Regions from separate parts of the Streptomyces sp. NPDC031554 genome, predicted to be linked through region 1. Evidence: riboswitches for the same ligand, from Rfam matches in the RefSeq annotation. Region 1 holds a riboswitch; the other holds the start of a gene.
What was found. A riboswitch is a leader RNA that binds a small molecule or an ion and turns the genes downstream of it on or off. The one in region 1 is predicted to bind cyclic di-AMP.
Positions count from the first base shown of each region.

Region 2: another riboswitch for cyclic di-AMP. It lies ahead of ACZ5FU_RS04100 (C40 family peptidase); the one in region 1 lies ahead of ACZ5FU_RS12400 (transglycosylase family protein).

Region 1 is NZ_JBVIKX010000004.1:91,312-96,900, forward strand. It holds gene ACZ5FU_RS12390 (FtsB family cell division protein) at 1-376, opposite strand, end outside; gene eno (phosphopyruvate hydratase) at 495-1,781, opposite strand; gene ACZ5FU_RS12400 (transglycosylase family protein) at 2,115-2,840, opposite strand; cyclic di-AMP (ydaO/yuaA leader) riboswitch at 2,844-3,024, opposite strand; gene ACZ5FU_RS12405 (transglycosylase family protein) at 3,229-4,242, opposite strand; gene ACZ5FU_RS12410 (cytochrome P450 family protein) at 4,489-5,589, opposite strand, start outside.
Region 2 is NZ_JBVIKX010000001.1:937,421-943,009, forward strand. It holds gene ACZ5FU_RS04090 (M23 family metallopeptidase) at 1-645, shown strand, start outside; gene pcrA (DNA helicase PcrA) at 724-3,210, opposite strand; cyclic di-AMP (ydaO/yuaA leader) riboswitch at 3,443-3,610, shown strand; gene ACZ5FU_RS04100 (C40 family peptidase) at 3,661-4,809, shown strand; gene ACZ5FU_RS04105 (tellurite resistance/C4-dicarboxylate transporter family protein) at 5,124-5,589, shown strand, end outside.

The DNA of each region.
Region 1 (5,589 bases):
CGGGGTCGACGACGATGTAGCCCGTCTCCCCCGGCATCACGTAGTGCAGCCGCAGCCGGATCTGCTGTTCGGCGTAGGCGTCGTCCTGCCAGCGTGCCTTGAGGTCGCGCAGCTGTCGCACCCGCTCGCGGGCCTGCTCCTTCTCGCGCTGGAGATCGGCGATCTCGGCGCGCTGGGAGACGTACTGCCGCATCGGGTAGGCCAGGGCCAGGACCAGCGTGCACAGGACCAGCGCGAGGAGGGCCGCACGGCCGGTCAGGCGTGAGCGGCGGGCCTGGCGCTTGGTCTGGGACCGGTAGACCCGGGCCGCGGTCTGCTCGCCGAGCAGTTTGATCCTGGTCGTGGTGGAGAAACGGTCCCGGTCCTTCACGGCCATGTCGTCCCCGCCTCCCGTCTCACACGTGCGTACGTCCCCGGACACGGTACGGGACCGGTACGGGGACGTACGTACGACTGGCTCAGGACGAGCCCTCAACGGCTCAGCCCCGGGTGGTTCAGCCCTTGAAGCGCGGGAAGGCGCTGCGGCCGGCGTACACCGCGGCGTCGTCGAGGATCTCCTCGATGCGCAGCAGCTGGTTGTACTTGGCGACGCGGTCCGAGCGGGCCGGCGCGCCGGTCTTGATCTGGCCGCAGTTCACCGCGACGGCGAGGTCGGCGATGGTGACGTCCTCGGTCTCGCCGGAGCGGTGGGACATCATGCACTTGAAGCCGTTGCGCTGGGCCATCTCGACGGCGTCCAGCGTCTCGGTCAGCGAGCCGATCTGGTTGACCTTGACCAGGAGGGCGTTGGCGGAGCCCTCCTCGATGCCGCGGGCCAGGCGCTCCGGGTTGGTGACGAAGAGGTCGTCGCCGACGATCTGGACCTTGTCGCCCAGCTTGTCGGTGATGACCTTCCAGCCGGCCCAGTCGTCCTCGTACAGCGGGTCCTCGATGGAGACCAGCGGGTACGCGGAGACCAGCTCCTCGTAGTACTCGGTCATCTCGGCGGCCGAGCGGGACTTGCCCTCGAACTCGTAGGCGCCGTCCTTGTAGAACTCGGACGCGGCGACGTCGAGCGCGAGCGCGATCTGCTCGCCGGGGACGTAACCCGCCTGCTTGATGGCCTCGATGATGAGGTCGAGCGCGGCGCGGTTGGACTCCAGGTTCGGGGCGAAGCCGCCCTCGTCGCCCAGGCCGGTGGACAGGCCCTTGGTCTTCAGCACCTTCTTGAGGGTGTGGTAGACCTCGGCGCCCCAGCGCAGGGCCTCGGAGAAGGACTCCGCGCCGATCGGGGCGATCATGAACTCCTGGATGTCCACGTTGGAGTCGGCGTGCGAGCCGCCGTTCAGGATGTTCATCATCGGAACGGGCAGCAGGTGCGCGTTCGGGCCGCCCAGGTAGCGGAAGAGCGGGAGGTCGCTGGCCTCGGAGGCGGCGTGGGCGACGGCGAGGGAGACGCCGAGGATGGCGTTGGCGCCGAGGGAGCCCTTGTTGTCGGTGGCGTCCAGGTCGAACATGGCCTGGTCGATCAGGCGCTGCTCGGTGGCGTCGTAGCCGACCAGCTCGGGGCCGATCTGCTCGATGACGGCGAGGACGGCCTTCTCGACGCCCTTGCCCTGGTAGCGGTTGGGGTCACCGTCGCGGAGCTCGATGGCCTCGAAGGCACCGGTGGAGGCGCCGGAGGGGACGGCGGCACGACCCGTGCTGCCGTCGTCGAGGCCGACCTCGACCTCGACCGTGGGGTTGCCTCGGGAGTCCAGGATTTCCCGGGCTACGACGACGTCGATGGACGGCACGAGCATCTCCTTCTTGGGATGTGACGCTGGTTGTGCGGGGCGCGGGCGGGCCGTGTGGAGGCCGTGCCGAGCCTTGCGACTAGAGCCTAACCGCCCCGGGGCGTCGGTCGGCCGACCGACCGTCCCGTGGACAGGGAGACGGTACCCATTGTTTCAGCCCGGAACAAAGGGGGTGGCCAACGGAAGACGGCGAACGGGGAAAGAGAAACCCCCGCCCGGGCGCGTACGGGGGAACACGCACCGGGGCGGGGGGACCGTGGGGACGGGGGCTCCCTCACGGGGCCCTCAGCGTGACGGGCTCGGCTGTGAGGGGGCTGTGGTCCGGCCGGGAGCCGGGTGTCACTTCAGGTGGAGCTGCTGACCCGGGTAGATGAGGTCGGCGTCCTGGACGATGTCCTCGTTCAGCTCGAACAGCTCGGCCCAGCCGCCCTTGACGTCCCGCGCCTCGGCGATGGAGCTGAGGGTGTCGCCCGCGACGACCTTGTACTCGCCGTCACCCTTCTTGACCTTCTTGCCGGTCGGGGTGGTGACGGTCTTCTGGGACTTCTCGGACTTCTGCGGCGTGGCGGCCGGGCGCTCGGCGGAGCGGGAGGCGCTCTGCCGCTCGGTGGAGCGGGTCGAGGTCTCCGAGGAGCCGCCGGCCGAGGAGTTGCCCGCGGACGAGCCGGTGGAGGCCGAGCCGCCGTTGTACGAGGCGCCGGACAGGCCCACGCCGCAGACCGGCCAGGCACCCTTGCCCTGGCCCGCGAGGACCTTCTCGGCGATCTGGATCTGCTGGGACTTCGAGGCCTTGTCGGCGGTGGAGGCGTACTGCGTGCCACCGTAGGCGGCCCAGGTGGAGGCGGAGAACTGCAGGCCGCCGTAGTAGCCGTTGCCGGTGTTGATGGCCCAGTTGCCGCCGGACTCGCACCGGGCGACCGCGTCCCACTCGGAGGCGGTGGCGGCGGAGGCGTTGCCGGCCGCCATCAGCGGGGCGGCGATGGCGACACCGGTGACGCCGGCGAGCGCTGCGGCGCGGGTGGCCCTGGACGGACGACGGTGCTTGCCCTTGACGGAAAACAGCATGGTGGATCCCCTCACCGACGCCTGCGAGGTGAGCTGTCGGGTTCGGGCCTGTGAGTTGCCCGGCCACCCCCGCCCGGGAGCACTGCTCCCGGAAGGCGTGGCTTCACCCCTAGCCGTTCCGGTCGACCGACCGGTGCGGCACCTACCTTGGGTCCCCCGCTCCTGCCCACGGCGCTTGACGCGACGACTGTTCCCGGGCTGCCACTGGCAGGATTCGGCGTTGTGACAGCCGGGGCTCGGGTTGCCGAGCGATCACGACCGTAGACATGCGCTCAGCGGAATTTCAAAGACGATCACGCCTTCTGAGACTCATCCCACACTTTGATCAAAACGGACATTCAGCGCGAAGCGTGACGTGAACTCCCGCTGCTTTTCCCGTTTTTCCGCCCTATTCCACCGCTGTGTCGAGCGTCTGACCGGGAGCGATGTTGTTCGGGTCGGTACCGATGGCGCCCTTGTTCTCGGCGTAGAGCGCGCGCCATCCGCCGTCGAGGTCAAGGGAGTCGGCGATGGAGACGAGGGAGTCGCCGTCGCGCACGACGTAGGTGCCCACCGCACCGCCGGAGGCGCCCGCGGCGTGCCGGCCGGCGGAGGCGGCGGTGGTGCCGTCCGGCAGGGCCTCGTCGGCGGAGGTGCCGCGGTGGCGGCCGGAGGAGAGGGAGCCGGTGTCGACGAGGCTCCAGGAGCCCGCCTCCTGGGCCGACTTGTCCGAGTCGTCCACTTCGGGGGTGGCCGTGGTCGAACCGTCGTCCGCCCGCGGGGCGTCCGCGTCCACGTCCTTCGACGCGTCGGACTTCGAGGAGCCTTCCGACTTTCCGGAGGAAGGGGACGAAGCGGACGGGGAGGCCTTGTCCGTGTCGTCCGGGGAGGATTCGGCCGACGGGGAGGCCGACGCGTCCTCGCCGTCCGAGGGCTTCGCGGAGTTCGAGGAGCCGGACGCCCCCTTGGACAGGTCGGACAAGCCGGACGACACGGAGGAGTCGGACGAGTCGTCCGCCACTCCGGTGTCCAGGCTGCCCGCGCCGCTCTCCTTGCTCAGCCCGGACGTCAGCCCGCAGGTGCCCCAGGCACCGACCCCCTGGTCGGCGAGGACCTTCTGCGCGACGGATATCTGCTGGTTGCGGCTGGCCAGGTCGGGGCGCTCGGCGAAGTCGAGTCCGCCGTACGTCTCCCAGTCCTCCTGACTCAGCGCCAGGCCGCCGTACTCGCCGCCGCCCTGGTTCGCGCTCCAGGAGCCGCCGCTCTCGCACTCCGCCACGGTGTCCCACACCGTGCCGTCGGCCGCGCTCGCGCCGGTGGCGCCGAGCAGCGGGATGGCGATCGCGGAGCCGGTCACGCCGGCCGCGACGAGGAGGGCCGGAGCCTGACGGGGGCGCCGGTGTCGACCGTTCCCGGAGAGCATGCGGGGGCCTTTCTCGAGACAACAGTGCTTGCGCGGCCCGTGAAGCCCCGAGGAACCTCAAGAAACCCCGAAGAAACCGAGAAAACCAAGGAAACCGAGGAAGCCGAGGAACCCGAGCAACAAGGACGCCGCGCTGACAGGTGAACGTATCGGCAGACGATCACTTGTCACAAGTTAATGCCGCGCAGATCACGTGAAGATCACAGAGTTGAGGAACGGTCACCTCTGCTTCGCTGTCCGGGCACATCACGGTTGGTCAGCGGACGGCTTCGGGGGGTTCACCGGGACGGCGGGCCCGAACCGCACGGGCAGGGTGCGCAGTCCGCGCATGATGAGTCCGCCGCGCCACCTCAAGTCGGCCGGATCGGCGTCCAGTCGCAGGTCGGGCAGCCGGGTCAGGAGGGTGGCCAGAGCGGTCCGCCCCTCCAGGCGGGCGAGGGGCGCGCCCAGGCAGTAGTGGATGCCGTGGCCGTAGCCCAGGTGCTGGTTGTCGCGGCGGGACAGGTCCAGGACGTCCGGGTCGGCGAACCGCGCCGGGTCCCGGTCGGCGGCCGCCAGGACGACGAGGACGGCGTCGCCGGGGGCGATGTCCTGTCCGCCGACGGTCAGGGGCTCGGTGGCGAACCGCCAGGTGGCGAGCTCCACCGGGCCGTCGTAGCGCAGGAGTTCCTCCACGCCGGTCGCCAGGAGGCCGCTCTCGCCCGCGGCCAGGGAGGCCTGGAGGCGGGCACGCTGACCGGGGTGGGTCAGCAGGGCGTAGGTGCCGTTGCCGATCAGGTTCACGGTCGTCTCGAACCCGGCGAACAGCAGGATGAAGGCCATGGCGGCGGCCTCGTTCTCGGTGAGGTGCTCGCCGTGGTCGGAGGCGCGGATCAGACCCGAGATGAGGTCCTCGCCGGGGGCCGGGTCCGCGGGAAGCTCCAGGCGCTTGCGGTGGATGAGGTCCAGGAGGTAGCCGCGCATCTTCTTCACCGACCGGGCGACACCGCCGCGCGGACCCCCGCCGTGCCGGATCATCATGCCCGCCCAGTCCCGGAAGTCGTCCTGGTCCTCGCGGGGGACGCCGAGCAGGTCGCAGATGGCGTGGATGGGGAGCGGGAAGGCGAAGTCGTGGATGAGGTCGGCGGTGCCGCGCTCCGCGAACCGGTCGATGAGTCCGTCCGTCAGCTCCTGCACGCGGGGCGCGAACTCGGCGACCCGGCGGGGCGTGAACGCCTTGCTGACGAGGCGTCGCAGCCGGGTGTGGTCCGGCGGGTCGATGTTCAGCAGATGCGTCATCAGCTCGGCCTTGCGCTCCCCGGGGATCCCGGTCCTGCCCCTGGCGTGCGCGGGCTCGTCGTGGTGCGC
Region 2 (5,589 bases), on a different contig from region 1:
GCCTCGGTCGGCACCCTGACCGGGGGCGAGGAGCAGGACACCACGGCGTCCGCCTCCGAGGCGCAGGCGGTGAAGCCGTCCGCCGCGAACAACAAGCTGGACACCCAGCTCCAGACGCTCACCGCCGAGGCCGACGACTTCGCCGACCGGGCCAGCCGCACGCAGGAACGCATCGACCTCAAGACGCAGCAGGAGGCCGAGAAGAAGAAGGCGGCGGCGGAGGCGGCCCGCAAGGAGCGGCTGCGCCCCAAGTACGCGCTGCCGGTGGCCAACCAGGGGCTGAGCGCCTACTACGGCCAGTCCGGCGTCAACTGGATGTCCCAGCACACCGGTATCGACTTCCCCGTCTCCTACGGCACCACCGTGGTGGCGGCGACCGACGGCACCGTGCGCACCCAGTGGAACAGCGCCTACGGCAACATGCTGATAGTGACGGCGAAGGACGGCACGGAGACCTGGTACTGCCACCTCTCCAGCTACCGCGTCCCCTCCGGTACGACGGTGAAGGCCGGCGACCCGGTCGCGTACTCCGGGAACTCCGGCAACTCCACCGGACCGCACCTGCACTTCGAGGTCCGGCCGGGCGGAGCCTCCTCGATCGACCCGCTGTCGTGGCTGCGCAGCCACGGGCTCGACCCGACGTAGCCCTCCCGGCCCTCGCCCCCTCGACTCCGCGATGAGCCCCCGTCGTCGACCTGACGCCGGGGGCTCGTGCCGTACGCGCTACAGCTTCTCCACCGGCGCGTAGCGCAGCAGCAGCCGCTTCGGCTTGGGCTCGCCGAAGTCGACCGTCGCCTCCGCGTTGGCGCCCGTGCCCTTCACGCCGACGACGGTGCCGAGGCCGAACTGGTCGTGGGTGACGCGGTCGCCGACGGCCAGGGCGATCACCGGCTTCTCCGCGGTGCGCCGCGTGGCGAAGCCGGAGGCGCCGGCCGCCGAGGAACGCGAGCGGGACGACGACAGCGAGGCCGCCACCCCGGACACCGGGCCGGAGGACACCGGCGAGGCCGCCCCCGTCCGCTTCCAGTCCACGTGCGCGGCCGGGATCTCCTCCAGGAACCGCGAGGGCGGGTTGTACGACGGCTGCCCCCAGGCGCTGCGCAGCGCCGAGCGCGTCAGGTAGAGCCGCTCCCGCGCGCGGGTGATGCCGACGTAGGCCAGGCGGCGCTCCTCCTCCAGCTCCTTGGTCTGGCCGAGGGCGCGCATGTGCGGGAACACGCCGTCCTCCATGCCGGTGAGGAAGACCACCGGGAACTCCAGGCCCTTGGCGGTGTGGAGGGTCATGAGCGTGATGACACCCGAACCGTCCTCGCCCTCGTCCGGGATCTGGTCGGAGTCGGCGACCAGCGCGACCCGCTCCAGGAAGTCGGAGAGCGAGCCGGTCGCCTCGCCCTCGCCGGACTCCTGCTCGAACTCCAGCGCCACGGCGGCGAGTTCCTGCAGGTTCTCGATGCGGGTCTCGTCCTGCGGGTCGGTGGAGGCCTGCAACTCGGCCAGATAGCCGGTGCGTTCGAGCACGGCCTCCAGGACGGTCGCCGGTCCCGCGCCCGACTCGACGACCGTGCGCAGCTCCTCCATCAGCGTGTTGAACCGCTTGACGGCGTTCGTGGAGCGCGCGGCCATGCCGTAGGCCTCGTCGACGCGCTTGAGGGCCTGCGGGAAGCTGATCCTCTCGCGCTGGGAGAGGGCGTCGATCATCGCCTCGGCGCGCTCGCCGATGCCGCGCTTGGGCACGTTGAGGATGCGGCGCAGCGGGACCGAGTCCTCGGGGTTGGCGAGGACGCGCAGGTAGGCCAGGACGTCCCGGACCTCCTTGCGCTCGTAGAAGCGGACACCGCCGACGACCTTGTAGGGCAGGCCGACGCGGATGAAGACCTCCTCGAAGACGCGGGACTGCGCGTTGGTCCGGTAGAAGAGGGCGACGTCGCCGGCCTTGGCCTTGCCCGCGTCCGTGAGGCGGTCTATCTCGTCGGCGACGAACTGTGCCTCGTCGTGCTCGGTGTCGGCGACGTAGCCGGTGATGCGCGCGCCCTCGCCCGCGTTGGTCCACAGGTTCTTGGGGCGGCGGGACTCGTTGCGCTCGATGACGGCGTTGGCGGCGGTGAGGATCGTCTGGGTGGAGCGGTAGTTCTGCTCCAGCAGGATCGTGGTGGCGTCCGGGTAGTCCTCCTCGAACTGGAGGATGTTGCGGATGGTCGCCCCGCGGAAGGCGTAGATCGACTGGTCGGCGTCGCCCACGACGCACAGCTCGGCGGGCGGCAGGTCGTCCGCGCCCCGCGGCGCGTCCGCCGGGTGCTCGACGGAGCCGACGAGCTCCCTGACCAGGGCGTACTGGGCGTGGTTGGTGTCCTGGTACTCGTCGACGAGGACGTGCCGGAAGCGACGGCGGTAGTGCTCGGCGACGTCGGGGAAGGCGCGCAGCAGGTTGACCGTCGTCATGATCAGGTCGTCGAAGTCGAGGGCGTTCGCCTCGCGCAGCCGCGACTGGTACATGGCGTAGGCCTGCGCGAGGGTCTTCTCGAAGCCGTCGGCCGCCCGGGCGGCGAAGTCCTCCTCGTCGATCAGCTCGTTCTTCAGGTTGCTGATCTTCGCGCTGAAGGACTTGGGCGGGAAGCGCTTGGGATCGAGGTCGAGGTCGCGGCAGACCAGGGCCATCAGGCGCTTGGAGTCGGCGGCGTCGTAGATCGAGAACGACGAGGTGAAGCCGAGCCGCTTGCTCTCGCGGCGCAGGATGCGCACGCACGCGCTGTGGAAGGTCATCACCCACATCGCGTTCGCCCGCGGGCCGACGAGCTGCTCGACGCGCTCCTTCATCTCGCCCGCGGCCTTGTTGGTGAAGGTGATCGCGAGGATCTGGCCCGGGTGGACGTGCCGCTCGGCGAGGAGGTGGGCGATGCGGTGGGTCAGCACGCGCGTCTTGCCCGAGCCGGCGCCGGCGACGATGAGCAGCGGGGTGCCTGAGTGGACGACGGCCGCGCGCTGGTTGTCGTTGAGCCCCTCCAGGAGCGCCGCCGCGTCGACCGGGGGGCGGGGGGCGCCGTCGCGGTAGTGGGTGTCCCGGTCCGGCGGCACGTCGAACTTCCCGCCGAACAGATCGTCCGGGACCGGCTCCGGAAGGTGATCGTCCTCGGGCGGCGGCGGGGGTTCCTCGTGGTGGCCGCGGGGGGCCTGGAGGTCCGCCAGGAAGCTGTCGTCAAAGAGGCTGCTCATCGCTCTCCGAGTCTAGGCCGCCGCACCGACAGCCCGAAGCCGTCCGGGAAACATCCCCCGCCCCTCACCGAACGGGGCGCCCCCGGCACCGTCGGTGACGCCGGGCGGCAAACCTTCCCGAGGTCACGAAAATGTATCGGGCATATCACCCACCAACCTTCACAGGGGGCACACCGGTTGGCTACCGTGCCGGGCAGGCCGCTCGACCCCCTCCGGCGAACCTCGCCGGGCCGTGCGGCCTCCGCCGAGTCCGGTGCGCCCCGCGGCGACCGGAGCCGGGGACCCACCGAGACCTTGGGGTGAATCGGCTCACTCCCGCGGGAGGCGAGCCGTAGGGCAACCCTTCCACGCATCCGCCCGAACCCGACAGCTAACCCGGTAGGCGGAGCATGGAAGGAGTCGCCTCCCTTGGCGTCGCAGCACCGCAAGCCGCGTCCCGCGAGCACGCGCATGGCAGGCATCCGCACGCCCGCCCTCGCCACCGCCGCCCTCACCTCGGTGGCCCTGCTCTCGCAGACGGCCACCGCCGCCCCCTCCGCCGACGACAGGCCGAGCCTGGAGGAGGTCGAGAAGAAGGTCGACGACCTCTACCGCCAGGCGGAGACGGCCACCGAGAAGTACAACGCCGCCAAGGAGAAGACCGGCAAGCAGCGCAAGAAGGTCGACACCCTCCTCGACGACGTCGCGCAGCGCGCCCAGAAGCTCAACGACGCGCGCGCGGAGCTGGGGGCCTACGCCGCCGCCCAGTACCGCACCGGCGCCACCGCCCCCGACACGGCGACCTTCCTGCTCGCGGACTCCCCGCAGGACTACTTCGACCAGACGCAGCTGATGGGCCGGGTGACCGACCGCCAGAAGGTCGCGGTCGACGACTACTTCGCCGACCAGGCGGAGACGATGAAGAAGCGCGAGGAGGCCTCCCGGAGCCTTCAGACGCTCACCGACTCGCAGGACGACCTGAAGACCGCCAAGGCCACCGTCCAGAAGAAGCTCGGCTCCGCCCGCGCGCTGCTGTCGCAGCTGACGGCCGAGGAGAAGGCGCGGCTGGCGAAGATCGAGGAGCAGAAGCGGCAGGAGGCCGCCCGCAAGGCCGCCGAGCTGGCCGAACAGCAGGCGGAGCAGGCGGCCGCGCGGCAGGAGAGCGCCGGCGCGTCGGACCCGGCGGGCACCGGCACGTCGACGCCCTCGTCGCCCTCGACGTCCTCGGCGTCTCCGTCCCCCTCCACGGATTCCTCGTACGCCACCAAGGCCGGGAAGGCGCTGGCGTTCGCCCGCGCGCAGATCGGCAAGCCGTACGTGTGGGGTGCGACCGGTCCGGACTCCTACGACTGCTCCGGCCTCACCCAGGCCGCCTGGAAGGCCGCCGGCGTCTCCCTGCCGCGCGTCACCTACGACCAGGTGAACGCCGGCACGACGGTCTCCCTCTCCGCCGCGCAACCCGGTGACCTGGTCTTCTTCTACGCCGACGTCACCCATGTCGGCATCTACATAGGCAACGGCATGATGATCCACGCCCCGAAGCCCGGCGCGTACGTGCGCGAGGAGTCGATCTACTACGACGGGGAGTCGTCGATCCACAGCGTGGTGCGCCCGGCCTGACGGAACACCGCCCGCGCGGGCGTGCGGCGCCCGTGCGGGCGGGGGCACCCGTGCGGGCGGCGGCCGGGTGTCCTGCGCCCGCGCGTTTCTCGCCGCCCCCGCGCGCGTGCGCCGGGGGAAGCCGCCGCGCGCTCCCCAGTGCCGTGGCGGGCGACGTTCGCCCGTGAAGGAGCGGCGTCCGGTGCGTGCTCTCGGCGTGTCGGCCGGAGTCCCTCGTACGGGACGTACCCGGGTCTTCGGCCGGTGCGGCGAGAGTGCGTGCCGGGCGTCGCGACGGGGCGGACGTCGCCTGTCGCGGCACTAGCATCGGCGGCATGCCCCGCATCTCTCCCCTCCGCGCCTGGTGGGCCGCGCGTCCACCGGCGGCCGGGGCCGCCGTGACGGCGACCGGCATCCTGTCGGTCGGCCTGCGTCAGACGGGGTACGGCCTCCTGTCCGACGTCACCCTGGCGCTGGCCTGCGCGGCCTGGCTGGCGCTGGCGGCGGACTTCGTCCTGCGGCTGGTGCACGAGCGCGAGCGGTGGCGGGCCGAGGCGGGCACGCCGGCGGCGCTCATGGCCGTGTCGGCCACCACCGTCCTCGGCACCCGGCTCAGCGCGGCCGACCGGTCCGTCCTCGCCTGGGCGCTGCTGGCCCTGGCCGCGGTGCTGTGGCCGGTCCTCATGGTGGACGTCGTACGGCGCTGGGGCCCGCGCATGCCCGGATCGGTGTTCCTGTGCTGTGTGGCGACCCAGGGGCTCGCGGTGCTCGCGGCGAGTCTGGCGCGGGCCGAGTCGGTGG